DNA from 4 places in the Paenibacillus sp. FSL R10-2199 genome. Region 1 is predicted to be linked to each of the others. Evidence: riboswitches for the same ligand, from Rfam matches in the RefSeq annotation. Region 1 holds a riboswitch; each other region holds the start of a gene.
What was found. A riboswitch is a leader RNA that binds a small molecule or an ion and turns the genes downstream of it on or off. The one in region 1 is predicted to bind cyclic di-GMP.
Positions count from the first base shown of each region.

Region 2: another riboswitch for cyclic di-GMP. It lies ahead of NYE33_RS01600 (choice-of-anchor A family protein); the one in region 1 lies ahead of NYE33_RS05735 (flagellar assembly protein A).
Region 3: another riboswitch for cyclic di-GMP. It lies ahead of NYE33_RS02085 (anti-repressor SinI family protein); the one in region 1 lies ahead of NYE33_RS05735 (flagellar assembly protein A).
Region 4: another riboswitch for cyclic di-GMP. It lies ahead of NYE33_RS34935 (PA14 domain-containing protein); the one in region 1 lies ahead of NYE33_RS05735 (flagellar assembly protein A).

Region 1 covers NZ_JBBOBO010000001.1:1,290,010-1,297,944, forward strand. The annotation lists gene NYE33_RS05725 (LysR family transcriptional regulator) at 1-600, opposite strand, end outside; gene NYE33_RS05730 (DMT family transporter) at 697-1,614, shown strand; gene NYE33_RS05735 (flagellar assembly protein A) at 1,682-3,307, opposite strand; cyclic di-GMP riboswitch class I at 3,410-3,503, opposite strand; gene biuH (biuret amidohydrolase) at 4,023-4,706, shown strand; gene NYE33_RS05745 (ABC transporter substrate-binding protein) at 4,761-5,774, shown strand; gene NYE33_RS05750 (ABC transporter ATP-binding protein) at 5,788-6,597, shown strand; gene NYE33_RS05755 (ABC transporter permease) at 6,594-7,346, shown strand; gene NYE33_RS05760 (ring-opening amidohydrolase) at 7,346-7,935, shown strand, end outside.
Region 2 covers NZ_JBBOBO010000001.1:369,087-377,021, reverse strand. The annotation lists gene NYE33_RS01625 (Atu4866 domain-containing protein) at 1-70, opposite strand, end outside; gene NYE33_RS01620 (zinc-binding dehydrogenase) at 276-1,208, opposite strand; gene NYE33_RS01615 (MmyB family transcriptional regulator) at 1,242-2,219, shown strand; gene NYE33_RS01610 (ASCH domain-containing protein) at 2,267-2,689, shown strand; gene NYE33_RS01605 (hypothetical protein) at 3,156-3,530, opposite strand; cyclic di-GMP riboswitch class I at 4,379-4,471, shown strand; gene NYE33_RS01600 (choice-of-anchor A family protein) at 4,554-7,935, shown strand, end outside.
Region 3 covers NZ_JBBOBO010000001.1:478,774-486,708, reverse strand. The annotation lists gene odhB (2-oxoglutarate dehydrogenase complex dihydrolipoyllysine-residue succinyltransferase) at 1-677, opposite strand, end outside; gene NYE33_RS02090 (2-oxoglutarate dehydrogenase E1 component) at 736-3,603, opposite strand; cyclic di-GMP riboswitch class I at 4,122-4,206, shown strand; gene NYE33_RS02085 (anti-repressor SinI family protein) at 4,235-4,384, shown strand; gene NYE33_RS02080 (helix-turn-helix domain-containing protein) at 4,534-4,866, opposite strand; gene NYE33_RS02075 (TasA family protein) at 5,039-5,629, opposite strand; gene NYE33_RS02070 (TasA family protein) at 5,699-6,295, opposite strand; gene sipW (signal peptidase I SipW) at 6,395-6,991, opposite strand; gene NYE33_RS02060 (hypothetical protein) at 6,993-7,935, opposite strand, start outside.
Region 4 covers NZ_JBBOBO010000002.1:1,628,596-1,636,530, forward strand. The annotation lists gene NYE33_RS34930 (glycosyl hydrolase) at 1-137, opposite strand, end outside; gene NYE33_RS34935 (PA14 domain-containing protein) at 349-2,853, opposite strand; cyclic di-GMP riboswitch class I at 2,867-2,947, opposite strand; gene NYE33_RS34940 (sugar phosphate nucleotidyltransferase) at 3,085-4,458, opposite strand; gene NYE33_RS34945 (UDP-glucose dehydrogenase family protein) at 5,352-6,692, opposite strand; gene NYE33_RS34950 (glycosyltransferase) at 6,697-7,797, opposite strand; gene NYE33_RS34955 (glycosyltransferase family 4 protein) at 7,900-7,935, opposite strand, start outside.

The DNA of each region.
Region 1 (7,935 bases):
CGGAGGCTCGTAGCCCGACCGGCAGAGCAGCATAGGCTGAGCTTCCAGATCCTTCACGCAGATGATCTGCTTGTGCCGAAGCTCGTGATCCCCGGGCAATACGGCGTAGAGCTTCTCCCGGAACAGCGGCAGGGAGGCGAAATCTTCGACCGGCGGAATCATCAGGCCTGCGTCAATGAACCGTGATGCCAGCCAGTCCTTCACCTCGGCGACCGAACCTTCATATAATCTGATCTCAATTCCGGGGTATTTGGCAGTGATGGCACTGATAATCTTCGGGACAAAATAGGCAGCGGCAACCGGAAAGGCGCCGATGCGGATGAGGCCCTTCTCCAGGCCTTTCTCGGCGGCAATCTCCTGATCTATCTTATCGAGGCCGCTGAGAATTCCGCGGCAGATAACCAGAATCCGCTTGCCGATATCCGTCAGCATCAATCCGCTGCGCCGGTCGCGCAGCAGCAGCTTCACGTCCAGCTCGGCTTCGAGTGCGGAGATGGCGCGGCTGACTGCGGGCTGGGTCATATTCAGCTCAAGACCTGCCTTGGTGAAGCTGCGGCTCTCAGCGATTAAGACAAATAGGCGAATTTGAGTGTTATTCATATCTAATCTGGTATGCCCCTCATGATTATAATTCATTTCAATTATGACTGAATCTATTGTATCATTTGGGAAGAAATCAGAACAAGAGGTGAACTCATGCAGAAGCGGAAGCAAACCATTGGCTTATTAGTGTTCCTGGTTATTGTCTGGGGCATCAACTGGCCGCTCTCCAAAATTGCCTTAACGTATGCCCCGCCCTTGCTGTTCGCCGGAATCCGAACGGTCATTGCCGGTATTATACTAATCATCGCGGCGCTGCCGAAGCGGAAGCAGCTGCATTTGCGCCAGCTCTGGCCCGTCTATCTGGTGTCAGCATTCCTCAGTATCGTCTTCTACTATGGCTTCCAGACGATTGGCCTGCAGTATGTGCCGTCCGGATTATTCTCGGCCATTGTATTCCTGCAGCCGGTGCTGCTCGGAATCTTTGCCTGGATCTGGCTGGGCGAGCGGATGTACGGGCTTAAGATCGCCGGCCTCGTAATCGGCTTCCTCGGGGTAGCCTCGTTAAGCCTTGGGGGATTAACCGGAAGTATCTCGCCTATAGGCGTACTGCTGGCCTTGGCCAGTGCACTCAGCTGGGCGCTGGCTACGGTCTATACCAAACGCAATGCAGCCAGAGTAGATATGCTGTGGATGACCGCGATGCAGATCATGATCGGCGGGGTAATCCTGCTGGCGGCAGGCTCAGCTTCGGAGAGCTGGGCGGATATTAGCTGGAGTAGTACTTTTATAATAAATACATTGTTCATCGCGGTCTTCGTGATTGCGCTGGGCTGGTTGGTATACTTCAAGCTGATCAATGAAGGAGAGGCCGGCAAGGTAGGCTCGTTCACCTTTCTGATTCCGCTGATTTCCATCGGCTCCAGTGTAGTCTTATTGCATGAACAGATTACGTTGAATCTGGTCATCGGTATGCTGCTGATTGTGAGCAGCATTATTCTGGTGAATGTCAGGCTGGGCCGGAATGCTGGGAGTGTCCTGCAGACCCCGGTACCCGGTCTGGGTAAGGAATAAACAAACGGCTGCTCCCTCAGAAGAGGGGCAGCCGTTTATGTTTGTCAGGGGTTACATTACAGCAGGCTTAGACCGTTTCTGCGTCCGCGTCCCGCAGGATCAGTTCTCCGCCGGACTCCAGGATACTGTTATGGGAACGGGCGATATTAATGAAGACATGCTCCTCCTGGAGCAGTTCAATGTCTTCACACAGATTACGCAGCAGCCGGGAGAAGCTGTTCAGAACACTGTCAGTGATAAACTCGGTGAACTGCCCCGGATGGGTAAAAACCTCCAGCATCTGCTTGAGCTGATCCGTACCGGGCTGGGGGGCCCCTTCCATGCACAGCAGTGCGGATTTAAGATCGCTGATCAGGCACTCTATATGGCTGTACTTATCCTCCAGCAGCAGCATAACCACCAGACCGTATTTCACGGATTGCTGGCGGGATTCTACATTCTTGGCCAGCAGCCGGGCGGCTTCCCGCAGTCCGCCAACTTCAGTCAGCAGAAGACTGGAGAAGCGGTGCAGGCGGTGCTGGTGTACCCCGGCAAGTCCGGTGTGCAGGCTGCAGCCGGTTACTTGACCGCTTATATAGATACTGCCTGTAGCCGTAATTGTAGATTGGCAGACGTTGCCGTAGATATACACATTCCCTAACGCCTCAATACACATAGGGCCTTCAATATCTGAGGGTACGACGATGTCACCTGCAAACATAATCTCACGGGCTGTTGCCGCCATTTCCTTGGTGATGAGGCATAGGTCCGGGAAATCGCAGGTTGTGACGCTGCCGGAGTCTCCGCAGATGCGGGGTCTGCCCGTACGCAGAGCCGCGATCTCCCCGTTTGGAAGCAGCCGTGCATTGTCTCCGGCTGCGAAATAAATATCCTGCGGTGGAGGTGGAGGCAAGATGCCTCCTTCTACGTCGAATCCGGGAATTCCCTCTTCGGGCGGCAGCTTGCGGGCGAATACCTCTCCCTCTCTGGCGAAGGGGGCTCCCGGAAACCGCAGATAATCTAAGGAATCTGCAGCTTCCGCAGTTCGTCCCTCCCGGAGCATTCCATTGCCTGTGAGCGTATGCTCCGGGAGGGATAGCTGCAGCCTTGATTTCTTGCCGGGCAGCGGGGCTCTCCCTTCTGCGATACAGACAGGGAGATATGTAGGGTTGTTCAGTTCGGCGTATAGGGCCGGGATATTCAGATTCCGCAGAATGGAGCGGTTATCCAGCGAAGAAAGAATCTGTTCTATGGTGAGCGTGGACAGCAGCATCGCCCGGTTAGGCTCAGCCCGGACTGCGGCTTCGAAGGAAGCCGGGCAATTGACCAGATTCCAGGCGTACTTCTCTGCACGGTACAAGGTGAAATGCACTTTGAGCTTGTCAGGTGAAACCGTAATCTGATACTGTGGCTTCTCGCAAATTTCCCAGGTAATATGATCCGCTGAGGTTACCTCAGTAGGCTCTGTAACGGTCTTCCAGTTGATCTTCAGCACTACAGGATGAACAGCGGAGATCCGGGCGGGCTTGCCGCCAGAGAGCGGGGGAGTAATGAAGATCTGATTATTCTGCACAAGGATAATTCCATCCTTATCTCCATTCATCCCGCCGGAAGTCCGGCCCTCCACAGAGAAAGAATCCAGGAATCCGGTCCGTTCAAGCATCAAGGATTCCACGAAATCATATCGGGTTGGTTCGATGAATTGCTGCGGCATTATCTTAACCTCGCTTTTTCGTATAATCAATGGCATTCGTACAGAAAAGAGCATCATAAAGCCTGGGGGATCTCCCGGTGACTGATGGCTTACGTGGTCTCTATTGGCAGCCTGGCGACCATAAACGCGGATTCTCAGCATTCTTAGGCCCATTGCTTTGCGTCCTACCCTTTCAGGAAGTTTGCCTTTAGAAATAGATCAATGATATACACTCAGCATGAGGCGATTTCAATCGACTGTAATCGACAAAAAAGGTCATAACTGGTTCCTGCGCTGCAGGAACTTCTGCAAACAAGCTTAATTCTAGTACTTAAGGAGCTATTTTTCAACTGTATTCTGCCAATTTATTAATAATCTTGAAATGTGCAGCTCTATATTGCTTGAAAAACTGGTTTCCCAGCGCTTACAGCTTATGGGAGGAGTCTGCTCTGCAAGAACAGCCGGATCTTTGAGCTGGAGAACGGACTGCTGCTGAGGCTGCCTGCGTTGGGCGGCTTTTTTTAATATATGAATAGGGTTAATCCGGGGTTTATATGTAATGTTTATGTTATATATGTAGAATAACACAAACAATTATCTCATTATTTCGTAATAAAAACGAAGACATTGCAAATTTGTTGTAATATAATCTAACAAACAGCAGGAAATATAAAATTAATGTTAATAAACATAACATTAAATACATGCATTGAATTCTGGAAGGGGAGCATGAACCATGCAGATTACAGCAGCACCTTACACCTGGCCCTATGACGGCGTCCTTGATCCGGCGAAGACGGCACTGATGATTATCGATATGCAGACGGATTTTTGCGGCAAAGGCGGTTACGTGGAGCGAATGGGCTACGACCTCTCATTAACATCCAGAGCGATTCAGCCGATTGGGCGGCTACTGGCACGCATCCGGGAAATTAACGGATTCACCGTTATCCATACCCGGGAAGGCCATAAGCCGGATCTGTCCGATCTGCCGGCGAATAAACGGTGGCGGAGCAGACAGATCGGTGCTGAGATCGGCTCGGAAGGACCGGCGGGACGGATTCTCGTACGGGGCGAGCGCGGCTGGCAGATCATTGATGAACTGGCACCTATACCGGGAGAGCACATTATTGACAAGCCGGGTAAAGGCAGCTTTTATGCTACGGACCTGGATTTAATATTGAAGAATAAAGGGATTACCCATCTGATTCTGACCGGAATCACGACGGATGTCTGTGTACACACGACGATGCGCGAAGCCAATGACCGCGGTTATGAATGTCTGATCCTGGAGGATTGCACGGGTGCTACGGATTATGCCAATCACCTGGCAGCGCTCAATATGGTCAAAATGCAGGGCGGTGTCTTCGGCAGTGTGAGTGATTCGCAAGCGGTGCTGAAGGCGCTGGAGCAATTCTAAATACGAATTACGAATGACCAGTATTCCAAATAACATCATAACGGGGGAATCACCATGTGGAACAAGTCCAGAACCAAAGCGCTTATCCTGCTCACTTCACTAATGCTGCTCATTACAGCCTGCGGCAACAATTCGGATACCGGCAAGGCTGAGGGACAGGGGGCGGAAGGCTCCGGTGAGCTTAAGAAGGTTGTTCTGAGGTTGAAGTGGATTCATCAGGCGCAGTTTGCCGGGTTCTATACCGCAGTTGAAAAGGGCTTCTATAAGGAAGCGGGGCTGGATGTGGAGATTCGGCCGGGAGGCTCGGATTTTCCGGCGGTACAGATGGTCGCTTCGGGCAGTGAGGAGTTCGGGGTAACCGGTGCTGACCAGATCATTATTGCCAGAGAAAAAGGCGTACCGGTTAAGGCGTTATCTGCGATATACCGCAAAACCCCGTTCGTAATGTTCACGCTTAAAGAATCCGGTATCACCACAATGGAAGATCTTGTCGGCCAAAAGGTGGGCATCAAGCTCGGCGGCAATGAAGAGCTGACCTTCCGTGCTATGGAGAAAAGCGCGGGCATCGAAACCTCGCAAATCGAAGAGATGCCGATCAAATATGATCTCAGCCCCTTATTGACCGGCCAGGTCAAGGCATGGCCCGGATATGTAATTAATGAGGTGCTGGCTGTGCAGGAGCAGGGCAAGGAAGTCAATATTATCGACCCGAACGACTATGGCATCAATTTCTATGCCGACACCCTGTTTACCACGGAGTCCGTGATTGAGAAGGATCCGGAAATGGTCCGGAGTTTCGTACAGGCCTCCATGAAGGGCTGGGATTATGCGATGGAGCATCCTGAGGAAGCGGCAGAATTCGGCCTGAAATACGGAGAAAAGCTTGATCTTGCGCATGAAGTCAGCATGATGAAGGCCAGCATTCCGCTGCTGGAGCCGGAGAAGCTTCCGCTCGGCTCGATGGATGAGGCGGCGTGGGAGACGCTGCAGCAGAATCTTATCGATCTGGACTTTGTGAAAAAGCAGCAGGACATCGGCTCATTGTTCACCAATGAGTACTTGAATTAAGGAGGGAACCGGTATGACAACAGCGATGAAAGAACAGATGAATTCCGCCCCTGTGAAGAATCCCGGTACCCGGGACACGATGCTCTCCTTGCGCAATTGCTCTCTTTCCTTCGGCAATGTGCCTGTGCTTGATAATGTCAGTCTTGACGTATACCGCAATGAATTCATCTCCATTCTCGGACCGAGCGGCTGCGGGAAATCAACGACACTGCGGCTGATGCTGCGGCTGCTAAGCCCGGAAGGAGGCGGGGAGGTTGCCTATTCCTCCCCGGACCTGTCGCTGGGCATGGTCTTTCAAAAGCCTGTACTGATGCCATGGCTCAGTGCCCTGCAGAATGTCATGCTGCCCCTTGAGCTGGGCCCGAAGAAGAAATTCAGCAAAAAGGAAGCGCGTGAAAAGGCGGAAAGTGCCCTGCGGCTGGTCGGCCTGCAGGATTTCCAGAACCACTTCCCGCATCAGCTGAGCGGCGGAATGCAGCAGAGGGCGGCGATTGCCAGAGCCTTGGCCGCCGATCCGACCGTGCTGCTGATGGATGAGCCGTTCGGTGCGCTGGATGAACTGACCCGTGAGAAGCTGAACTTTGAGCTGCTGCGTCTGTGGGAGAGTCCGGAGACAAGTCTAAGCAGCATTGTAATGGTTACCCATTCTATTCAGGAATCCGTGCTTCTGTCGGACCGGGTGGTGATGATGTCACCCCGGCCGGCCGGGGTGACAGATATTATTCCGGTACCGCTGCCTTCACCGCGTCAAGCAGGAATGGAAGAGCTGCCGGAATTCCACCGGACCGTCAAGGAATTGAGAAAGCGGGTGAAGCATCTATGACAGCCAAACTCAAGGACAGCCTGTACCCGGTCACCTTTGCACTCGGCTTCCTGATCTTGTGGGAGCTGGCCGTACGGCTCCTGTCGGTTCCGATGTATTTGCTGCCTTCTCCAACCCAGGTGGTCTCGGCCATCGACGGTTCGCTGTGGTCCCATACGCTGGTTACCCTGGGTGAATCCCTGACCGGATTCATGCTCGCTAACATACTCGGCCTGATTACTGCAGTTATTTTTGTTCATTCCAAGCCGATTGAGAAGGGGATGTTCCCGCTCGCTATTGCCCTTAAGACTACACCGCTGGTTGCGCTGGCGCCGCTGCTTGTCGTGTGGCTGGGGACCGGATATACCTCGAAGGTCATCGCTTCGATGCTGATCTGCTTTTTCCCGATTCTGGTGAACAGTGTCAAAGGTCTTAAGGCGATTGAATACGAGGCCTGGGAGCTGTTCTCCACCTATAAAGGAACCAAAAGCGAAATCTTCTGGAAGCTGCGGCTGCCGACCAGTCTGCCTTATATCTTCTCCGCACTGAAAATCTCGACCTCGCTTGCCATTGTTGGAGCGATTGTCGGCGAATTTGTCGGGGCCAATAAGGGGCTGGGTTATGTGGTGCTCGTCTCTTCCTATCATATGGATACTCCGGTGATGTTCTCGGCCATTATTGCTTCGGCGCTGTGCGGTCTGCTGCTGTTCTGGTGTATCGGGCTGCTGGAGAAGAAGGTTATTTTCTGGACAAGGAGCGATGATCTGTGATGAAATGCTCGGTGATCAAAATCCCTGCTGGTGCGCCGAATGACATGTCCGGCCTGCAGGCGGCGATAGAAGAGGGGCTGTTCCGGCCCGAAGAGGTTGCAGCTGTACTGGGAAAGACCGAGGGGAACGGCTGTGTCAATGATTTCACGCGGGGCTATGCCGTTATGGCGCTGAAGGCGTTCTTCGCCGGGGTATCCCAGGAACAGCGGCCTGCAGAAATATCCTATGTGATGTCCGGAGGGACGGAAGGTGTGCTCAGCCCGCATTTCACGGTCATTAGCCGCAGCGGCCAGGCAGAGACGGGCGTAAATGCTGATGGTCTAAAGTCACTTGCAGTCGGTACTGCCAGAACACGGACCTTCCGGCCGGAGGAGCTGGGCCGGCTCAGCCAGGTGGACGCTGTGGCGGATGCCGTGGCCCGGGCGGTCCTGGATGCCGGAATCACCTCGGAAGCGGATGTGCATTATGTGCAGATTAAATGCCCGCTGCTCACTGCAGAGCAGATGTATGACGCGCACAGCCGTCAGGTATCGCTCGTTACAGAGGATACCTATAAATCCATGGGATATTCCAGAGGTGCATCCGCACT
Region 2 (7,935 bases), 920 kb from region 1:
GCCTTATATAACCATCTGCGGTTACCCACATTCCAATATAAGGATGGAAGGGGTTAATGCTATCTTCCATTATATTCATCCTTTCTTTCTTTATTTAGTTCTGCATGTTTATTATCCTCCTTCAATACAATGGGGGGTAGCCTGATTCATTGAGATTGTTGCCTAATCCTCCATTTAAGAGATTGAGAACATTATGACCAATTTAACCTCTTTTGTGGTGAAACGGGTTTGCCATATCTGTCGTGCGTGCTTTACAGGCGCTTTTTATATCAGAATTATTCGGTCAACAGCACGGCCTTACCGGAATATCTGCGTTCCAGCAGCGCCTCGGATACCTCCGCTATCTTCTCCCATGACGCTTCCACTTCAATGCGGGGGGTTAATTGGCCTGTTGAGAGGAGGCCGGCCAGCAGTTTGAGATCGTCGGCTACGGAGTAACGGCTAACTTCTTCTCCAAGAAAGAAGCTGTACAAGGTTCTGCCGCCTAAGCCTCTGACATCAAGTGTGGAGTAAGGAGAGGCTGAATGTCCCATCGAGACTAGGGTCCCTCCCGGTTCCAGCTGAGGCATCAAAGCAGCCAGTGTATCACCGCCCACCGAATCCACGATTAGATGATAAGGCCCGTAAGGAATTGCCTGAGATATCGCAGCTTCTCCAACCACAACCTCATTAGCGCCGGCTTCCCGGGCAACCTGGGCTTTTTCCTTTGTTCTTGCTACACCTACTGTAAATGCCCCGGACTGTGCGGCTAACTGATGAGCCATGATTCCCACGCCTCCAGTGGAGCCGGTGATCAATATTTTCTTGCCGAGCAGCATTCCGCCCTTTCTAAGGGTGTAAAGTGCGGACAGGCCTGCTACAGGCAAAGTGGCGGCTTGGGCGAAGGTTATGTTATCCGGTATCTCTGCCAGGAACGAAGCAGGTGCAGCCACCCGCTCTGCCCATGCCCCCATCGGGAGAAGCCCGGTGACACGGCTTCCTTCTCTGGGTCCGGTGCCATTCCGGGCTTGCTGGACAACAGTTCCGGCAAAATCCCAGCCCGGCCGGAATCCCTCAGCCTCCTTCCTTGCATCAACAACTTCACCCCGGTTAAGGGAGAAAGCATGCACTCTAACGATTGCCTCCCCGGGCTGGGCCTCCGGTGCGGCGACTTCCTTGACGGTCAAATATCCATTAGCCGGTGAGTCTGTAACAATTGCACGATTCATAGGATCTCCTCCATAAATATAATTAGAAGCGTAATGGAAATTGCGCCCTGTTTTCATAGTGGAGTATACTGTAGGAATTGGCTTGTACCAAGAGTAGAACTACACCTCAATATGGTAAAGGCGGTGAGCCTGATGACTATACGTAAGGATAGGGACGTTCAGGATGAGACGTTGAAGGGGGTAATCGCTGAAATTGAGAATCTTCGCGTAACACGTCAACTGGATTATGCTAATCAACCCCATCCGTTGTTGAAACGGTTTACTCAGCAGGAGCTTAACGATATGGCTTGCCCTACGTATAAAAACCTATTAATGGGACGCTCACACCGCATGCCGGATCGCCGGATGATTATCTGTATTGCTGAATATCTGGAGTGTACAGCCGTTGAACGGAATGCTCTGCTGCTGGCTGCCGGTTATCTCCCGGTCTATCCGGCTCTTGAAGGAGCAGCTATGGAGCAGGCGCTGGAAGAAGTGAGGCAGATCCTGAGCAGCCTGCCGCTGCCGGCAATGATTGTGAACCACATGTTAAATATCAAGGCGGTGAATGAACGGTTTAGCCGGTTATTTGAGTTGCCTGCACATCAAGCTTTCTATAAAGACTTGAATATGGCAGATCTTCACTTCAATGCGGATTATCCTGTGCGCTCCCGCTCGACCTTCAATGCCGCATCCTTTGAATTATGGGAATCTCATGCAGTGGAGGGTATACATGCTTATCAAAAAATACACACCGGCTCCAGACAGGAGCCATGGTATACGCATAGCCTCGAAAGACTCCGGCAATACAGTGATTTCAATAAGTACTGGAATAAGCGGCCTGATAACACAGGTACCGAGCCTGGTCAGCACAAAATGATCTTAGCCAGAATGGGTGCCTCAGATAAGTTGGTTCCTATCCGGTACAAGCAAATTCATATTTCCGCGGGCCATCATCTATATCCAAGAATTGAGGCCTACTTACCGGTCGATGAAGCTGCTCATACAGTTTTTGAACAACTGGAAAGCTGAGTGTAAACTGGACAATATGTGTTTTCTGGAATGGAGGCAAGCCTTGTATGAAGTGTCTGACGATTCGCCAGCCTTGGGCCACCTTAATTGCGCTGGGTGAAAAACAGATTGAGACCCGTTCCTGGCCGACGTCTTACCGGGGGGATTTAGCCATCCATGCCGGTATGCAGGTAGATAAGGCCATATGCAAGACGGAGCCGTATCAATCAGTGCTTGCCCGGCACGGCTACACCGCGGATAATCTGCCCTCCGGAGTAATCCTTGCGACCAGCCGGCTGGCCGGTTGCTGTGGGGTTACGCCTCAGCAGGCGCAGCAGAGCTGGCCGGGCGGGAATGAATATGTGTTCGGCGATTATGCAGAAGGCCGGTATGCCTGGAAGCTGGAGGGGGTAGTTGCGCTGGCTCATCCTATAGCTGCCAAGGGGCGCTTAGGTTTCTGGGAATATCCCGTTCTTGAGCAGGAGTGGTGAATCCGTTTGTGGCCAAATAAATAAAAATTTCATGCAGATCAGCTGTCAGCGGGTATGATAGGGATAATCAGCGGGTAATCTTCTTATATATATGGAAAGCGGACTCTGCGGCGGTATGCTGCAGGAGCCAGGGCAGAATTGCCGGGAAGGAGCGTATGCATAAGAGATGGGCAGCCTTCTTATCGCATGGCTTTGTATGCTTTGTTTGTTTATTGTGTTTAAGGATCAGGTAAGCCGGAAGATCCTGTATCCCGTAGCGGCTGTGGTTATCTGCGGCACGCTTGGGTATTGGACGATTTTAATGTAATCTTTATCTGGGTATCAGCTTATTTTCAGGTAAGGGATGTATATTGGGGTTACCAAACATCCCCCGGTGTAATATGGTACCCTGAGGTCTTGCCGATCATGGCGGGCCTCTTTTTTATGAGGGGAGAAACGCTGAGAATTAACATCGCCAGAATGCTGTTCATCTCAAGGCGGTTGAATCCGGAGTGCCAAGACCCAGATATCTGCGCATGCGGATAGTAGACTGGGCGGTAATGACATCATCCAGCAGCAGCATCCGTTCATGATAACCCCTGCAGACAAATTTGGCTTCAATGCCAACTTCCAGCTGCTGCTGTGCATAGACCTTCAGACCACGGGCTCTCATCTCGGTGCGGACATTCCGCAGATCGGCTATGGCTGCACCCGCCGCTGTCCGGACAACCTCCAGGTAAGGAGCGGGTGTACGCAGCTCTGCAGATAGGATGGAAGCATCGCGTTCAAAGGCGGATAAAATGAGCGGCAGCAAGATATACGATTTCACCAGCATATTGTCCTGGCTCTCTGCTCTGTGCATCAATCTCACCCCCTCTAATGAGAACATATATTCGTAATTTAACCCGAAGTTCAAAAAAAATCAATGGTATTTAAAAAAGAAGGCTATTAATGTGACATAATTCACAATAAAATAGGAAAAATTATTTTATATTAAAATTGAAATAATAAAGATTAAAAATAAATCAGTTTAAAAGGAGAATGGCAATGAGTCATGAAGGAAATCTCCGCCGCGGTTTATTATTCGGGTTATTCCTTAGCGTTCCGCTCTGGGTGTCAATGATTGGCTGGATTCAGCTGCTCTAAAAATGGATTCCTGCGTGTGCAGATTTTCAGCCCTCTACGCAAACTCCCTAGAAATGTCGATTAAAGACTGCTGCCAGGGTTTGCTTAGGCGCCAGTTTTTGTGAAAATATATGAATATCATAGGGCCTTTACTATAAAAGAGCTCTCCGGTATGAACGGAAAACGGGCGGTATCCTTAAAGGGGATGGCGCCCGTTTCTTCGCGTTTACCATGGTGAGGTTGCTTTAGCGGAGATGAGTTGGGGGAAGGGAGAAGGAATAGGACTAAAATACTAAATTTTAATATTTAAAATTGTAAGAAATAGCTCTGTGAAAAGGGAAAAATACTGCGGCGAATTAGCGGAATTATCGACCTTTTTCGTCAGGAAGTTATATTCTCATCTTGTATAAATCCTTATAGATAAAGGTTTTTTTAATCTTTTTTCTTTAAAAAAATAGCTGTGAAATGAATTGGAAATATATTGACAATATGCCAGTCGGCATCTAAACTGGAGTTAGTTCTAAAGTAACAAATATCACAGATTTCACTTGGGTATTACATAAGCTTTTCCAATTTCATATCAATCATGTACAAACGCAAACCGTTTCGAAAGAGCGGGACGCAAAGTCAGGAATCTGATGCCCCTTAAGTCCGGGCTATGGTCGTCCGGCCGCCGTGAAGCTAACCCTTCGTGGCGGTCTTTTTTTTGTTATAGTTTTGCGGCGATTTCATAGAATAGTTGAATAGGAGGTGTAGATTATTGAGAAAAAAAATGCGAAAAGCGGCCGCCTTTATTCTGGCGGGCGTACTGACCGTAAGTAGCGCCTTCACTTGGGGGACGGAGGTAAGGGCAACATCTGGTGTGCCTTACAATCCAACGCCGGTCTTGGGGATTGCCGGGAATTTTAATGCTTTTATCTTTGACGATTTCACGCAAGGCAATGATCAAATTGAAGGCCGTCTTGCAGCGGGGGGGAATATTACTCTCTCTGGAGGTTACGGGGTAGCCAGGGCCTACAGGAATTCTTCAGCCACCGACGTACTCGTTGCCGGCAAGAAGTTTAAACATTCGGGCAGCGGAGAAATCTACGGAAACGTTGTGTATGGGGACACCATTGAAGCCAATGAGCCTAGTGTGAACATTATAGGCGCGAAGAAGCAGGGAAGCCCGATTGATTTCCCGGCTGAGAAGCAGTATCTGATCTCGCGTTCTGCAGCATACGGGGCATTGTCCGCTACGAAAGAAGTTGGTAATAATTATGGAACACTTACAATAAGTGCGCCGGATCTTTTCAACGTAGTTCATCTGGATGCGGCAACGCTGGCGAATACAAACAATATTCAATTCAACATTGCCCAGAATGCCACGTTAATTATTAACATAAGTGGAGCTACGGTCAATGTACCAAGCTTCGCAATGAATAACGGTAGAGCAAGTCAAGTGTTGTTCAATTTCTACGAAGCGACCAAGGTGAATATTGCGTATACGACCTTCTTGGGAACGATACTGGCGCCTAAGGCGGATGTTAATTATTCCGGTGCAGAGCTTTACGGAACGCTAATTGCCAAGTCTTTTAGCGGCGGAGTAGAAATGCACCTTGGAACATACGAGGGAGATGGACCGCCGCCAAGTCCGACACCGACCGCAACACCAACACCCAGCCCATCGCCAACACCAACCGCAACACCAAGCCCGACACCAACAGTGAAACCGACCGCAACGCCAACGCCGACGGTGAAACCAACTCCAACACCGACACCAACACCGACAGCAACGGTAAAACCGACACCGACGGTAAAACCAACCGCAACACCAACACCGACAGCAACGGTGAAACCGACACCGACGGTAAAACCAACGCCAACACCTAAGTGTACTCCGACGCCAACACCGACAGTGAAGCCGACACCAACACCAACGGTAAAGCCGACGCCGACAGTGAAGCCGACGCCGACACCAACGGTAAAGCCGACGCCGACAGTGAAGCCGACGCCGACACCAACGGTAAAGCCGACGCCGACAGTGAAGCCAACGCCGACACCTAAGTGCACTCCGACGCCAACACCGACAGTGAAGCCAACACCGACAGTGAAGCCAACACCGACAGTGAAACCAACGCCGACAGTGAAACCAACGCCGACAGTGAAGCCGACGCCGACAGTGAAGCCGACGCCGACAGTGAAACCAACGCCGACAGTGAAGCCAACACCAACAGTGAAACCAACACCGACAGTGACACCAACGCCAACGGCAGCACCGACACCAACGCCGACGGCAGCACCAACACCAACGCCAACGGCAGCACCAACACCAACACCAACAGCGACACCAACGCCAACGGCAGCACCAACACCAACGCCAACAGCGGCACCGACACCAACGCCAACGGCAGCACCGACACCAACGCCGACGGCAGCACCAACACCAACGCCAACGGCAGCACCAACACCAACACCAACAGCGGCACCGACACCAACGCCAACGGCAGCACCAACACCAACGCCAACGGCAGATCCAACACCGACACCAACGGCAGTGCCAACACCAACGCCAACGGCAGCACCAACACCAACACCGACACCAACGGCAGCACCAACACCGACACCAACGGCAGCACCGACACCAACGCCAACGGCAGCACCGACACCAACACCAACGGTAGCGCCGACCCCAACACCGACGGCAGCACCGACATCAACACCAACGCCGACAGCAGCGCCAACACCAACGCCGACAGCAGCACCGACACCGACGCCAACGGCAGCACCGACACCAACACCAACGGTAGAGCCAACACCAACGCCGACGGCTGCACCGACACCAACGCCAACAGCGGCACCGACACCGACACCAACGCCAGAGCCAACACCAACACCAACGGCAGATCCAACACCAACACCAACAGCAGCACCGACACCAACACCAACGCCGACGGCGGCACCAACACCGACACCAACACCAACGGTAGCACCAACACCAACGCCGACGGCGGCACCAACACCGACACCAACAGCAGCACCAACGCCAACGCCAACGGTAGCACCAACGCCAACGCCAACGGTAGCACCGACACCAACACCAACGGCAGCGCCAACACCAACGCCAACGCCAACGGCAGCACCGACACCAACGCCAACGGCTGCACCGACACCAACGCCAACGGCAGCACCGACACCAACGCCAACAGCGGCACCAACACCAACGCCAACGCCAACGCCAACGGCAGCACCAACACCAACGCCAACGGCAACACCGACACCGACGCCAACAGTAGCACCAACACCAACGGTAGAGCCAACACCAACGCCAACAGTAGCACCGACACCGACGCCAACGGCAGATCCAACACCGACACCAACAGCAGCACCGACACCAACGCCAGAGCCGACACCAACACCAACAGTAGCACCGACACCGACGCCAACGGCAGATCCAACACCGACACCAACAGCAGCACCGACACCAACGCCAGAGCCGACACCAACACCAACAGCAGATCCAACACCAACACCGACAGCAGTACCAACACCAACGGTAGAGCCGACACCAACGCCAACGGCAGCACCGACACCAACACCAACAGCAGATCCAACATCAACACCGACAGTAGCACCGACACCGACGCCAACGGCAGATCCAACACCGACACCAACGGCAGCACCAACACCAACGCCAACGGCAGAGCCAACACCAACGCCAACGGCAGAGCCAACACCGACACCAACGGCAGAGCCAACACCAACACCAACAGTAGATCCAACATCAACACCGACAGTAGCACCGACACCGACGCCAACGGCAGATCCAACACCGACACCAACGGCAGCACCAACACCAACGCCAACGGCAGAGCCAACACCAACGCCAACGGCAGCACCGACACCGACACCAACGGCAGAGCCAACACCAACACCAACAGTAGAGCCAACACCAACGCCAACACCAGCACCGACACCGACACCAACGGCAGAGCCAACACCGACACCAACACCAACGGCAGAGCCAACACCGACACCAACACCAACGCCAGAGCCGACACCAACACCAACACCAACGGCAACACCAACACCAACACCAACACCAACACCAACACCAACACCAACAACAACAACAGAGCCAACACCGACACCGACACCGACAC
Region 3 (7,935 bases), 810 kb from region 1:
CTGCGCGACATGCGCTTGCGCTCGGTCGCTTTGCCGTCCTCGGCATGCGGCGCCTTGCCCGCCGGCGCGGGCGGCTTCACCGGCTCCGGCCGCGCCCCCGCCGCCGGAGCTGCAGGCGCAGCGGCCTCCGGCACGGCTGCGCCATGGCCGTTCACATCGGCCTGGCCGATCCGGCCGATGGGGTCGCGGGCACTGACCTCGCCGAGGTCGATGCCCCGCTCCCGGGCCAGCTTGCGCGCCCCCGGCGAAGCCAGGGCCGCAGAGCCCGCCGCCGCACCTTCGGAGGCGGCAGGAGCAATTGCCGCTTCCGGCTTGCCGCCGTCAGGGGCGCTGCCGCCCGTCGCTGCACTTGCCGCTTCCGGCTTACCGCCGTCAGGGGCGCTGCTGCCCGTCGCTGCTCTTGCTGCTTCCGGCTTGCCGCCTCCGGCTACTGCCGCACCGTCGGCGCTGCCGATAATGCCGATAGCTTCGCCAACAGCAACGTTCTCGCCCGCCTGGCGCAGGATGGAGGAGATGACACCATCCTCCTCCGCACTGATCTCCAGGTTGACTTTGTCGGTCTCAAGCTCCGCGAGCACATCGCCCTGGCCGACAGTGTCGCCCTCTTTAACCAGCCATTTGTAGATCGTTCCTTCGGAAATGGATTCGCCCAAATCGGGTACTTTAATTTCGGACACAGGCCGTTACCTCCCCAAATATAGTAGTTTACGTTATCGAGAGACCGCCTTGCTGTTGTCAGGAAGACGGTACAGGTGCTTGTACTTGAGCGTTTAGTTTCAGGGCTTCTCTAACGATGCGCCGCTGCTCGAAGCTGTGCACATCCGCATAACCGCTGGCCGGGCTGGAGCGATCCGGACGTCCGATATACTGGACGGTAACATTCTGCGGGGCAATGGCGCGCAGCCGGGGTTCGGCGTAGCTCCAGCCGCCCATATTCTTCGGTTCCTCCTGCACCCAGATGATTTCCTGCAGGGAACGGAACGAACTGAGATGTGCGCCAAGCTCACGTTCCGGGAACGGATACAGCTGCTCCAGGCGGAGAATATGCAGCCAGGAGAAGTCCTGTCCGCGGGCGGCTTCCAGCTCAGTCTGCAGGTCGATGGCGACCTTGCCGCTGCATACCACCAGGCGCTTGACCTCTTCGGGCTTGCTGCCGAGCAGCGGTTCCGGAAGCACCGGCTGGAAGCTGCCGGAGGCGAGATCAGCACCGGCCGAGGTACTGCGCGGATTGCGGATCAGGCTCTTCGGTGCCATGATTACCAGCGGCCGGGCGTCGGGCTGTCCGCAGAGTGCAGCCTGACGGCGCAGCAGATGGAAATACTGGGCCGCGCAGGTCAGATTCGCTACGGTCCAGTTCTCCTCGGCGGAGAGCTGCAGATAACGTTCCAGCCTGCCGCTGGAGTGTTCCGGTCCCTGGCCTTCATATCCATGCGGCAGCAGAATCGCAAGATTGCTGCGCTGTGTCCACTTGGCGCGTCCGGCAGAGATGAACTGGTCGATAATGACCTGGGCGGCATTGGCGAAATCGCCGTATTGCGCTTCCCAGAGCACGAAGGTCTCCGGTGCGAATACATTATAGCCGTATTCATAGCCGAGTACAGAGGCTTCTGACAGCGGGCTGTTGTAGACGCCGAAGGAGGCGCGGGAATCCTTAAGCTGGTGAAGAGGGGAGAAGAGCTCCCCGCTCTCACTGTCATGCAGGACAAGGTGGCGGTGAGCGAAGGTGCCGCGCTGTGAATCCTGTCCGCTGAGGCGGATCGGCGTGCCGTCCTTCAGAATGGTAGCGAAGGCCAGGGTTTCGGCCAGCGCCCAGTCTACCCGTTCACCGTCATTCAGCGCATCCTTGCGCCGCTGCAGAATCCGCTCCAGCTTCGGATAGACTGTGAAGCCGGCCGGTACGCTCAGCAGCTCACGGTTAATCTCCTGGAGGCTGGCCAGCGGAACCGCTGTAGGGCGGTGCACCGGTGTTCCCGTATCCAGGACGACCGAAGTCTTGGATTCGGCGTTCTTCTGTTTCCCTTCCTTCATCTGCTCGAAGGCCTGCTGCAGCACACTCTCGGCCTCGGCAATCATGTTCTTCACCTCATCGGCTGTAACGACCTTCTCGCGCTGCAGGCGTTCCGCATAAATGCGGTAGACGGTAGGGTGGTTGCGGACCTTGCCATAAACCACCGGCTGGGTGGTTTCCGGATCATCCATCTCATTATGGCCGTGCCGGCGGTACCCGATCAGATCAATCAGGAAATCCTTCTTGAACAAATGGCGGTAAGCGCTGGCCATACGGACGGCAGCAATACAGGCTTCGGGGTCGTCGGCATTGACATGCACTACCGGGATCTCATAGCCCTTCGCCAGATCACTGGCGTAATGCGTGGAGCGGGAATCTTCACTTTCGGTGGTGAAGCCGATCCGGTTATTGACGATAATATGCACAGTGCCGCCATTCTGATAACCTTGCAATTTGCCGATATTAAGTGTTTCCGCAACAATGCCTTCACCAGGGAAGGCGGCATCGCCATGCATAAGCACGGCCATGGCTTTGTCCGTATTCAGCTTAGGCAGGCCTGGGGTGCCCCGTTCCTCCTGGGCTGCACGCGTGAAGCCTTCAACGACCGGATTCACGAACTCGAGATGGCTCGGGTTGTTCGCAAGCGTGATGCGGGTACGCACAGTTTCGCCTTCGCGGACGGCGCGGTCGGCGCCTAGATGGTATTTCACATCCCCGCTCCAGCCATAGGTGACACCCATGGAGCCTTCGGACGGGAAGAGCTCCTTGTTCGGCGAATGATGGAATTCCGAGAAAATAATATCATAAGGTTTGCCCAGAATGTGGGCAAGCACATTAAGTCTTCCGCGGTGGGCCATACCCATCAGGATATGCTCTGCGCCGTCATGTGCGGCAGCGCGGACAATTTCATCCAGCATAGGCACGAGGGCATCATTGCCCTCCAGGCTGAAGCGCTTCTGGCCGACGAAGGTCTTATGCAGGAAGGTCTCGAACTGCTCTACCTGAATCAGGCGTTTCAGCAGCTCTTTGCGTTCCGCATGGTTCAGTGGAGCAGGCGACGTTGTGGATTCCGCCTGGCTGTTGAGCCAGCGCAGCTCACGCTCGTCATGCACATGCCCGAATTCATAGGCAATGGTCTGTGTGTAGGCCTGGCGCATTCTGTGAACGGCATCCATAGCGGTATGCACGCCCTCAGGGGCATTCTCCCAGATCAATGAAGCCGGCAGGGCATTCAGATCTTCGCGCGTCAGCTCATAGGTCTCGATCTCCAGCCATTTCGCCATCGGGTTGGTGCTCCGCTCCAGCGGATCGATATCGGCAGCCATATGGCCGTATATTCGGATGTTAGCCATTAGCTTGGAAGCTTTAACGGCTTTCCTGAGCCACTCTGTATCTCCTGAGATGGCGGGGGGAGGCGTCTTGACGGCATCCGGAGCCAGGGGAGGCGGGCCGGATACTGTGAAGAGGTCGCGGTAATGATGCTCTACGGAAGTGGGGTCCTTGACAAACTGCTCGTATTTCTCCTGAATGTAGCCCAGATTGGGACCGTAATACTTGCTCCAGACAGATTCGTTATAGGGCTCTTTGACGGCCATGAGTAGGTCCTCCTAACGGATAAACTCCACATGCGGTATATTAGGAACACCGCTTAGCGGAGCTGCGATGTTTGCGGTTTCATTCTCATCTTATTGTGCTACTTTCCGGCAGGGTAATCAATTCATACTTTCGTGCAATCCGTTCGCAAAACGGTATGATTCAGCAGGGGATTCATACGGAACAATCATAAATTTCCCGAGTGAAGCCGGAAAAATAAAATATCGTTAAAATTAATAAAAAATTAAGGGATTTAGGTGGTTGTAAATCATAGAAATGGGTAATTGTTTCTATATTGTGTTACGGGATTAATATCTATTTAGTATATTTAAACTAATTTGGACCGATTGAAGATGAATTGGAATTATTTATACAAGCTATTGGCAATTTTAGCTAAGGGTCTTCACGATTTAACATAAAAAAATTCCAGAAAACGACACACTTTTCATGTAAGATCTTGTATAATGTTATTGCGGAGAACGGTTTCATCGATTCTTTTCAGATCCTTTCATGTAAAGGGTCCAGTAAAGGGTAAACCTGCCGAAAGACAGGGGCACAAAGTCTCGGATCTAAAGTAGAAATACTATGATGGCCGGACTGCCTGGGGACGCGAAAATTCTAGGAGGAGATTTCTTGGATAAGTCCAACCAGGGGAATGACGAACTGCAGGTAGTTGATCTGGATTTAGAATGGGTGCATTTGCTAATGTCTGCTAAGCAGGCTGGCATCCAGGCAGACGAGATTCGGCGTTTTTTTACTGAAAAAGCACTCCAGGCGATGTAGGGCATTCAGCATTGTACGGATACATACAGAAGAGGGCACAGCGGTGTACACCGCTGTGCCCTCTTCTGTTGGAATTTACATGTTGTTTCGGGGTCCCCGCAAAGTACCTGGGTAATCATCGAGGCTGCTGCCTCACTTTGTGGGGTATTTCAGTTATCCTTCTGCTCCAGCCGCCATTTCTGATAATCGAGAAACTCCTTGAATTCACGTTTGCTTATACCAGAGGCCATCGCATCCTGAACCAGCCTGAACCATTCTCCATCGAGAACCGGCTCTGCAGTTTCTGCAATTCCGCCATACAGTAATACGTGAATGGATACTTGGAGTGCATCGGCAATTTTTTCGATAAATTGAATGGAGGGGTTGGATTGGATATTCCGTTCGACATTACTTAAGTATGATTTCGCCACGTCAGCCTTATCCGCAAGCTCGGATAAAGAATAACCCTTCTCCAGCCGGAGCCTATGGATGCGGCTTCCCATATTATCTGACACGATTACAACGCCCTCCGTACTTTTTGTTATCAGTATAACAAAAATTCGCAAAACGGACAAAAACCCTTGTTCCTGCCAGAAGCTGGCGGGGAGAGACAAAACGGCATATCCAGCCCGGATGAGGGAGGATATGCCGTTTTGTGTATATAATTTAATAGCCTTATTTGGCTTCTCCCAAACCTTGCGTAGCATTGAATGTCCAGTTCAGCGCCAAGCCGTCACCCTGGAAGATATTCTGATCCTGGGTATTGTCAACGAATTCGAAAGCAATCTTGAAGGTTTTGGTTTGGGTAGCGGCGATGCCTCCCGGCAGTACACCCGCCGTTACGAGATCATAGCTGGAAGTGTTCTTCAGGTCCTTCAGGGAGATCTCGGACAGCACATGGCCGGCAAGCGGACCGCTGGTATAAGAGCTGTCGAGAAGTTTGATTTTGAAGTGATCTCCAAGATCCTGGCCGGCATTATCGCCCTTCGCATCAGTTACAGTGTAGCTGGTGGCCAGCGTTAGGAGTTTGATATCCAGGGTGCCGTCATTGGACAAGGTGAACGTGCGTACGGTGTAATCACCCGGTTTCAGATTGGTCAGGGCAACAGGTGTATTAAAGGAAGAGCCGAGCTTCAGCGTGCCTGCCGCGAAGGTTGCCGTGCTGGTTGCTGTGGAGCTGAAGTAAGCGAAGGTGCCCCCTCCGATTAAAGACAATCCCAGTGCTGCCGATGCTACGCCAAGACCCAATGTTTTTTTGATACCCATAATTAATTTCCTCCTCGAGTATATTATGTTTTTTTAAGATCGGTGATCAGGAATGCATATACAGATAGATTATTTGAGGGCGCCTTTTTCCTGGTTGGCTTCGAAGTTCAGGGTCAGGGCCAGTGTATCGCCTTGATAGTAGTTTTGCGGCTGGAAGGTTTCCTTGAAGGCAAACTGTACGCTCAGTTTATCTGAGGTGCCTGCTTTGATGCCCCCATTCTCTACACCAAAGATTCCGCCGAGAATTCCCTTGGCTACAAGATCCGGACTTTGCTGCTCAAGTTCGGCCAGTGAAACGACCAGAACAGGTGATGTTACCTTATCCTTGTTAACTAGGAACGTCACAATAATATCGTCTTTGAGATTATGGGCGCCGTTATCTCCCTGGGCATCTGTAATGACAGATGAGGTACGCAGAACAACTTTGGGAATATTGAGCGTTCCGTCATTTTTCAATTTAAAATCTCTTAGGATCGTATCCCCCGGTTTAAGATTGCTGAGATTGACAATAACGGAGGGGTCCGAATTAAGTAATAAAGTTCCGTTGTTAAAAGAAGCTGCAGTGGTGGAGGTACTGCTGAAGTAAGCGAAGGTTCCTCCGCCGACCAGGGTTAATCCGAGTGCTGCCGATACAACGCCGAGACCTAATGTTTTTTTAACGTTCATTTGTTCATCCCTCTCTCATCGTTCTTTTTTTGTCTTTACCTGTCTTCGGGGAAAATTTATTGTTGCTCCGCGTTTCGTAAACGGGAGAGGACAATCGGTTTATTGCACAATGTCTGGAAGGGTATCCGGTCCGCCGGTCACCGCTGGCCCTGCATTCTTCTTCTCCAGTGCCGCTACGGCTTTCCAGGAGGAATACAGTGCGTAGAGGAGCAGGAGCAGCCCGGGGATAATCATCAGCATTACGCTTCCGGCTTTGGAGACCGCAAAATTCATGGCATATCCTACATAAGGGACGGTGACGCCGGTATATTGGCCTACCACATTTGTTGAGCTGACCGCTGAGGTATCGGCTGCATCGTTATTGTCCCCTTTGGTGGTATAGCTGGCTTCACCTATGGCACTGTTTATTGAAGCATCGACCACACGGTGTGTAATCAGGAGGTTATCGGAATTCATGAAAGTAATCACATCGCCTTTTTGAAAACGGGTCATATCCCCGCCCGGCTTAATCGCTACTATAGATCCGGTCTGGATGCCCGGCTCCATGGAACCGGATAACACCGTCTTGATCTGATAGCCTAAGAAGGAAGGTTCGCCTCCGGAGGCTTTGGAGATGACTACTGCTGTTACCAGCACCAGGAAAATCATAAATATCAGTGTGGACAATGTGGTGCTGACTATCTTTTTAATGCGCATATTATTCCCCGCCTTTGCTGGTATCCGATTGTGGAGCAGGTGTAGCTGTAGGTGTAACTGTAGCTGTTGGCTGCGCGGTATCTGTACCGCTATCCGGGAGCTCCCCAGGTGAGTCTGCCGCTGGAGTCGCCTCCGGAAGATTGGCTTCCGGTGCCGGTGTGGCAGGCGGAGCGGTAACCTCTGCATCCGGTGAGGGTGCAGGAGCCGGTTTTTCTCCCTCAGGAGCTTCTATAGCAGGTTCATCGATGGTCTTATCTTCTCCAGGAATGCTGGCTGCGGGCGGATTATTCTTGGTTTGATCGTTCTCTTGTTTCTGCTTCTCCAGTGCATCCCGTTCCGCTTCCTCAGCCTTGGCTTTCTCAAGCGCCAGCCGTTCCGCTTCTTCAGCCTTGGCTTTCTCCTCCAGCGCCGCCTTCGCTTCAGCAATGTGTACCTGCTGTTCCTGCAGCGTGGAGATTGTGGACGATAGGTTGTCTCTGGAGGCTGTTAATTCTGCACTTAACTGATCGTAGCTTGACTGTAAGGCGGGAGATACATTGGGGTCTGCATTGTAGGCTCTGGCCATGAGTGAGAAAATCGGTTCCTCGGCAGGGAAGCCGAAGCTTTCTTGCCGGAGAAGCACCCGGTCAGGATTACCGGTCGGCAGCGAGCCGCCGAAATCATGAATCGTATTCAGATAATGCACAATGCCCGTTAATGTATCCGTCAGGGATTCCGACAGCACCCCGCTTTGATGGAGACCTTCCTGCAGCTGTTCGAAGAACCGGGCGTCACGGATTTCCAGGCAATTGGGTTCGAGATTAACCATATATCCTCCGAGTTGATGCAGAATGGCTGCTGCACTGCCAATTTCCTGCAGAATTTGCTGCCAGATACCTGCATTGAGGCTCAGCTGTGTATCCAGTGCGCTAACTGTATCGCTTGCCAGCCGGATTTGTTCTGAG
Region 4 (7,935 bases), on a different contig from region 1:
GGTTGGATGGAAGCGGCAGGAGTGTTTACGGGGCGTGCTACGGGAAGACTGCGCGCCTCCCCCCATGGCAGAAGTGAAAGGATAAGGATAATTGGAATAATTGTTGTATATAGCCTGTACTTACGGTAAGTGTTCAATATAATCTCCTTTCCCCGGGTTTCACTGCCGCCTTAGGCGTGCAGGTATGCAGTTCTCTGTTAAGAGGCTGCAATGAATTAACCGGATGGTCTATAGCTTAGTAGCCCTGCTAATAGCAGGGCCATTAAGATTGGACTTTATAGGATTTAGAATTGTAACGTCTTAACCAGTATCAGCGCCAATAATGAATACAGCTGCGGGGGTATGAACTTAGGAAGCGGAAGGGAGAAACAGTGCGCTCGCGGGAACCGTTGCCTTAACTTGGCTCGAACTCTCCCACATCAGGCGTGCTCTGGCATCTCCTTGATTCTCATAGTACTCCACTTGAATATCATATAGCTGACCGGCTGTCAGGCTTATGCTTCCTGTGCGTTCGGTCCCGCTCTGCTTCATCCAGCTGTCGATCACAAGCTCACCATTGATCCGTACGCGGATGCCGTCATCTGAAGTGGTATAAATCTGATAAGTCTCAGTGTATAGCGGCTTGAGCTTACCGCTCCAGCGTACAGAGAAGAAATCTATGCCGATTGCGGCATCCGGCGTGCCTTGACGCCAGTTGAAGTCAAGCACTGCATCGGTACGTACCACTGCCGGAGCACCAGACAACGTCATATTATTGAAATATTCCGCAACCAGCCCATTCGCCGCAGGAGCCTCGGCCGTAAGATTCTCCGGTAATGGAGCTTCTGCCGGCGTCGGTACCGCTGTTGGCGTTGGTGCCGCTGTCGGCGTTGGTGCCGCTGTCGGCGTTGGTGCCGCTGTCGGCGTTGGTGCCGCTGTTGGCGTTGGTGCCACTGTCGGCGTTGGTGCAGCTGTTGGCGTTGGTGCCACTGTCGGCGTTGCTGTTGGCACCGGTGTTGGTGTTGATACTGGTAACGGCGTTGCTGTTGGTACTGGTGTTGCAGTCACAGCCGGAGCATCCAAAGCTGCTTTGCTGGCTGAAGAAGCAGCCGTGTTCACAAATAACGCACTTGTAGGGACAGTTGCCTTCGCCTGGCTTGGACTCTGCCACATCAGGCGGATATTGGCATCGCCGGCATTCTCGTAATACTCCACTTTGATATCATAGAGCCGGCCTGCTTGCAGAGTTATGCTTCCTGTACGCTCGGTACCACTCTGTTTGGTCCAGCTGTCGATTACAGCTGTGCCGTCAATATAGACGCGGATACCGTCATCGGAGGTAGTGATAATCTGATAGGTTTCACTGAAAGACGGTTTGATCTGACCCGTCCAGCGGATGGAGAAGCTATCCACTCCGAGCTTGGCATCCGGCGCTGCCTGGCGCCAGTTAAAGTTCAGCAGCGCATCATTCCGGACCAGAACCGGAGTGCCCGAAAGCGTCATGTTCTTGTAGTATTCCCCCTGAAGACCATTCTGAACGACGGGGGCCGTCACAGTATCATTGGAAGCAGGGGGCGGCGTCAGCACTGGTATCGGCATTGCTGTCGGTACCGGCGCTGGCGTTGCTGTCGGTACCGGCGTTGGTGTTGCTGTCGGTACCGGCGTTGGCGTTGCTGTTGGTACCGGCGTTGGTGTTGCTGTCGGTACCGGCGTTGGTGTTGCTGTCGGTACCGGCGTTGGCGTTGCTGTTGGTACCGGCGTTGGTGTTGCTGTTGGTACTGGCGTTGGTGTTGCTGTTGCTGTTGGTTTCGGCGTCGCCGTAGCAAATGTGCCTGCTTTATAATCGTCCCGGGTCACAGTATAGCTGTCGCTCATGAAACCTTTGATGGTAGCAACTGTGTTGGTTTCATACAGCATTTTTCCCCAGCTCATCATATATACCCAATTTTTCTGTGAGAGTTGCAGCTTTGCTGTGCTTGGCATTTGTCCATTCTCGCCAATGGCAATCGGTTTGCCATTCGCAAGTGCGAGCAGGCTGTCATGATATTTATTCATATAATCGTTCTCATATATATCTGCCGCGAGTACATCCACCTTGTCAGCCCCCGGGTAGGTCAGCGCATAAGGATCAGACCAGGCATTGGGTGCATTGGGGTTCCATACCCACAGCAGGTTGTTTAATTTATGAACGTTTACGAAACGGTCATACATAATATTCCAAAGAGCAGCAAAGTTATTTTTCTTCCCCCACCAGAACCAGTCACCGTTCATTTCGTGGTAAGGTCTCCAGAGTACGGGAACACCAGCATCCCGCAGGCTTTTAAGTGAAACTGCCACTTTGTCCAGATCTGCAATCAATGCAGTGTACTGTGTTGTACCCGGAGTAATATATTTATTGAATTCCGCCTGGCTCAGCGGTTTCTGAACATTGGACCAGAGGTATGCGGTACCGGGCAGATTCTCATGAAAAGTCATGGCTACAATGCCGCCGCCCTTATACCAGTTGATCGCGCTGTTCACAACATTTCTGCGTTGCGCCGCTGCTGTACTTTCCGATTGCCCGCTGATTACGCCCAGTTCATAGCCGTGAAGAGCAGCATATTGTCCGCTGGTTCCTTTCAGCTTGTTGCTGAATTCGTCCGGACTTTCCAGATAGTCATGTTGGCCGGTAATAATGCCTTTTCCAGTGATAGAATACAGATCATCCAGCAATCTGACTGCTTCGGTTGAAGCCTCCGGATTAACGGGCGCTTTGGAACTAGATGCAGCTTCTGCAGATGAAGGCATTCCGCCGAGTCCCAGAGGTACTGCAGTCAATAAAAGGGCCAGAGACAGCACAGTGCACAGCAAACGAGACTTACGGTAAGTTATCAAAATCCATCTTCCTTTCGGTAGCCAGGCTGCCACTCTTGCGAAGGCCCTATAGCTTTGCGTCCCTATCTTTCGATTAGGTTTGCCTTTGTCGTATTGGAAGGATTAATCCCTCTTACCGTAAGTATCGTCCCTATTTAGTTTTAATTTAGAGCAAAAATGAAATTTTCTTAATAAATGGTTCTTAATACCTGTTTTGGATTTGTAACAATTGGTTATATAGATAGATTAGACCTATGAAATGAATTGCTGCAAGGCGATATCTTCCCAATCCAAGGTGATTCGGATGTTATCTTCCTCCACCAGCTCAGAGCCGGTCTGCACTTCGATAAATTCCATATCTGTCAATGCCAGGATCGCATGCTTGGTGCCTTCCGGAATCCGTACGACATCCCCCGCCTTCACATTATGCATTTTCTCATTGAGCACAATGCTGGCTTCACCGCTGACAATGGTCCAGATTTCACTGCGTTTGTGATGCAGCTGATAGCTGATATTTTTACCTTCAGAGATAAAGATTCGCTTCGTCAGCACCTCATTGCCTTCCGCATATTTCACATAATCAATTACCTTGTAGTGGCCCCAGCGGCGTTCTTCGTACATCGGTCTTTGTTCAAAAGATTTCAGCACTTCTTTAATGCGCGGGCTCTCCGCCTTGTGCGTAACCAGAATTCCGTCCGGGCTGGCGGCGATAATCAGATCCTTCGCTCCGATCACGGTGATCGGAATGTCCAGCTCGTTGATCAGGCAGGTGCCTTCGGAATCTGCAGTGACGAAGCCTTTGCCGACATGATTGCTGGTCATTTCTTCAGTCAGCGTGTTCCAAGTGCCCAGATCCTTCCAGAATCCGGCGTAAGGCTGAACCACGATATTCTCTTCTTTTTCCACCACTTCGTAATCAAAACTGATGGAAGCCAGCAGTTTATACTGCTTCTGCAGTTCCTCATAGTTCAGCGGCAGTCCTTTGCGCTGCAGAATATCCAGCAGATAACCTAGACGGAAAGCAAACACGCCGCAGTTCCAGAGCGCGTTCCGGCTGATCAGCTCCTCAGCCTGCTTGCGGTCCGGCTTCTCCTGGAAGTGGCTCACCTGCAGATACCCGCTCGCCCCCGCTTCGGCGCTGGTAGGAATGATATAGCCGTATTTCTCGGAAGCATGCTCCGGAACTACGCCCATCAGCGCCAGATTGGCGCCGCTCTCCAGCATCGTGCTCTCCAGCTGCAGAACGGTTTCGAAGAAGGACGACTCCACATAAGGATCGACGGGCAGGATGGCTACCGTCTCGCTTGGTGAAACACCGGCGACCGAATACAGATAAGCTGCTGTCAGTGCGATGGCAGGGAAGGTATCGCGCCGCTCCGGCTCAACGATAATCGGCACCCCGCTGCCCAGCTGGCTCTGAATCATCTCTACCTGGCTGCGGCCGGTAGCCAGGTAGGACGATTCCGCCATCCCTGTCTCCTGCAGCTGTCTCCATACCCGCTGTACCATGGATTCCGGTTCACCTGCCGGGCTTTCCAGTACTTTCAGAAATTGCTTCGAACGTGAATCATTGGACAAAGGCCAGAGCCGTTTACCAGAACCGCCTGATAGAAGTACTAGTTTCATAAGTGAACCCTCCTAAGTTTATATGATGTCGCGAAAATATCGGATTGTTATTGGGAGCTGGCTGCGTTTGCTTAAGCCTAAAAGCGGCTGTTATGAGGGTCACTGCAAGGAATGTTTGGACTTTCGGCCGCTGTTGTCTCCGGATTTCCTGATTTAAACCGCTTATCGCGGTAGAAATCCGGAGACAAAGGCGGACGCTAACGCTCCTACAGTTCCAAAATTCCTCTCCGTTCCATTACATAACAGCTGGCTTATTCGCTTCGCCCGCAGGCGAAGCTCCCGGCTAAAGATCCGGCTATTGCCGCTTGGTTGAGCGGCAATTGAATCAGCTGCTGCCGCTTGTTGTTGCGGCAATTGAACCTGCGGCTGCCCCGCCTGCTTTTGCGGGGACAAAGCCATTCACGCTTGTTCCAAGGCGGCGCCGCTCAACTATGCGGCGGTGAGAGATTTAAGGGATTAAATGCATCTTGTTCCAAGGGATTTCCGCTCGCTGTAGCAGCGAAGGGGAAACATAACACTCTTGTTCCAAGGTTTTACGTTCACTTACGCGGCGGTGGAATCAAGAGCACTAATGCCCCTCATTTCCTCCATTGGCCCACATCCGGTGCATTCAGAGGAATTTATCCCTTAATTTCCCCGTACAGCACACTTTCGGCGGAATTAGAGGGGTTTTTCCCCTTAATTTCCCCGTACAGCACACTTTTGACGGAATTAGAGGGATTTTTCCCCTTAATTTCCCCGTACAGCACACTTTCGGCGGAATCAGAGGGAATTATCCCTTTAATTTCCCCATACAGCTTACTTTCAGCGGAATTAGAAGGGTTTTTCCCTCTAATTTCCCCGTGCATCACACTTTCAGTGGGAGGCTGCGGGATCACTGATAGACCAAGAGCTTAGACCGCGCCAGCAACGCTGGCGGAGAATCCGCTAAGGCCGCCCATCTGCGGGCGTCCGACAGAATGATACTCCAGGCCGGTTCCTTCGATCTGCTCTTTGCTATAGACATTGCGGCCGTCGATCAACACCTGACGGCGCATGCTCTTCGCCAGCAGATGCAGGTCGATATCCTTGAACTGGCTCCAGTCGGTCAGGAGGCATACCGCATCGCTGCCTTCGGCAGCCTCTTCCGCCAGCCCGCACCAGCGAAGCTGCGGGTGATCATATTGCGCCCGGAAATTCTCGGCGGCAATCGGATCATAGAGCTTCACCGTGGCGCCTTCGGCTACCAGCGCTTCAACGATTTCACGGGCAGGCGCCTCGCGGACATCATCAGTGTTCGGCTTGAAGGCGAGGCCCCAGATGCCGATGACTGCGCCGCGCAGGCTGCCCAGCGATTCATGGAGCTTGGAGATGATCATGAAGCGCTGGCCTTTATTGACCTCGACCACCGATTTCAGCAGCTTGAACTCGTAATCCACGTTACCGGCAATCTGGATCAGCGCATTGGTGTCTTTCGGGAAACAGGAGCCTCCATAACCGATACCGGCCTGCAGGAAGGTAGATCCGATTCTCCGGTCCATTCCCATGCCCTCGGCCACCTCGGTTACATCAGCTCCCACTTTTTCGCAAATATTGGCGATTTCGTTAATGAACGATATTTTAGTAGCCAGGAATGCATTTGACGCATATTTAATCATCTCGGCGCTGCGGATATCCGTGACGAACACATTGTCTGTGAAGCCCTGATGAAGCTGGCGCATCATCGGCTCAAGCTCAGGATTATCGAGTCCGATCACGATCCGGTCGGGATGCAGCGTATCGCGGATCGCGGAGCCTTCACGGAGGAACTCAGGGGCGGAGACAATGTCGAAGGGATGATTCGTGTGCGAAGCGATCAAATTGCGGATTTTCTCATTGGTGCCTACGGGTACGGTTGACTTGGTCATGATGACCTTGTAGCCTTCCATTGCCTGCGCAATTTCAATGGCTGCCCCTTCGATATATCTTAGATCCGCTTCACCGCCCGGCAGTGAGGGGGTCCCTACGGCAAGGATGACGATGTCGGAGCGGCGGACCGAATCCTTAAGATCGGCCGAGAAGCTCAGCCTGCCCTCACGGAGATTCATTTCGATCAGTGCCTCAATACCCGGCTCATAGATTGGGGATTCCATCCGGTTCAGCTTCTCGATCTTCGCCTCATCCTTATCCACACAGATGACATGATTTCCGTTAAGGGTGAAGCAGACACCTGAGACAAGACCTACATATCCGGTACCGATTACTGCGAGTTTCATACAATCATCCTCCTTTTAGGAAATTGACGTAGGCCTGTTCCACATACTGCTTGAACTGGACCATAAACGCCTGCTCATCAAATTTACGTGCATGGCCCATAATCTGCTCGATATCCCACGCATAGGATTCTGCTTCATCTATGGCCTGGAGCAGATCATCAACTTCCTGGTGCTGGAAGAACACGCCGTTGACGTAAGGAATAATCGTGTCCAGCGCTCCTCCGGCCTGATAGGCGATGACCGGTCTACCTGCTGCATTCGCCTCCAGGGGCGTAATGCCGAAATCCTCTTCTCCGGGAAAAACAAAAGCCCGGCACTGCGACATCAGTCCAGTCACTTCTTCATCCTCCAGCCGGCCCAGGAAAGAGATATTATCCTTAGCCATGCCTTCCAGACGCTTGCGGTCCGGCCCGTCTCCCACGATGTACAGCTTTACACCGTTACGGTTGAACGCCTCTACTGCCAGATCGATCCGCTTGTAGGAAACCAGCCGGGATACGATCAGATAGTAATCTCCAATGGTAGGGGAGCTGGTGAAGCGCGCTGTATTGATCGGCGGGAAGATCACATCGGAATCCCGGTGGTAATAATTCTGAATCCGCGTCTTCACGACGGAGGAGTTGGCTACGAACTGATTTACATTTTTGGAGGTACGCTGGTCCCAGTTCTTCAGCCGCTGCATATACACCTTGAGCAGTCTTTTGAATAATCCGGAATTCGACTGCCGCTCCATGTAAGTGTCATAATCCCAGGCGAACCGCATGGGGGTATGGCAGTAACACAGATGAAATGTAGACTCGGGCACCTGGATGCTTTTCATAAAAGCACTGCTGGAGCTAAGGACGATATCATACCCGCTGAAGTCCAAATCGCGGACGGCCATGGGATAGAGCGGCAGCACCCCTTTGAAATTCCGCTTCACGCCGGGGATTTTCTGCAGCCAGGAGGCCCGGATATCCGCATCTTTGAGGTTATCGGTCAGGCGGCTTCCGTTAAAAACCGTTGTGAAGATCGGAGCATCCGGATACATGTGATGAAAAACCTCCACCACTCTTTCCGCTCCGCCCATTTGGATTAAGTAATCGTGCGCTATCGCAATTTTCATGTGAATCATCCTCAAAGTTTTATGGAGCAGCATCATCAAGCAGTGAACGCATGGTAGAAACGGATAGTGAAGCAAGTCTTAAGCATTGTCCAAGTACGAGGGTCAGGTAACCGCCAGCAAACCTTTGTAGTAAGCGAC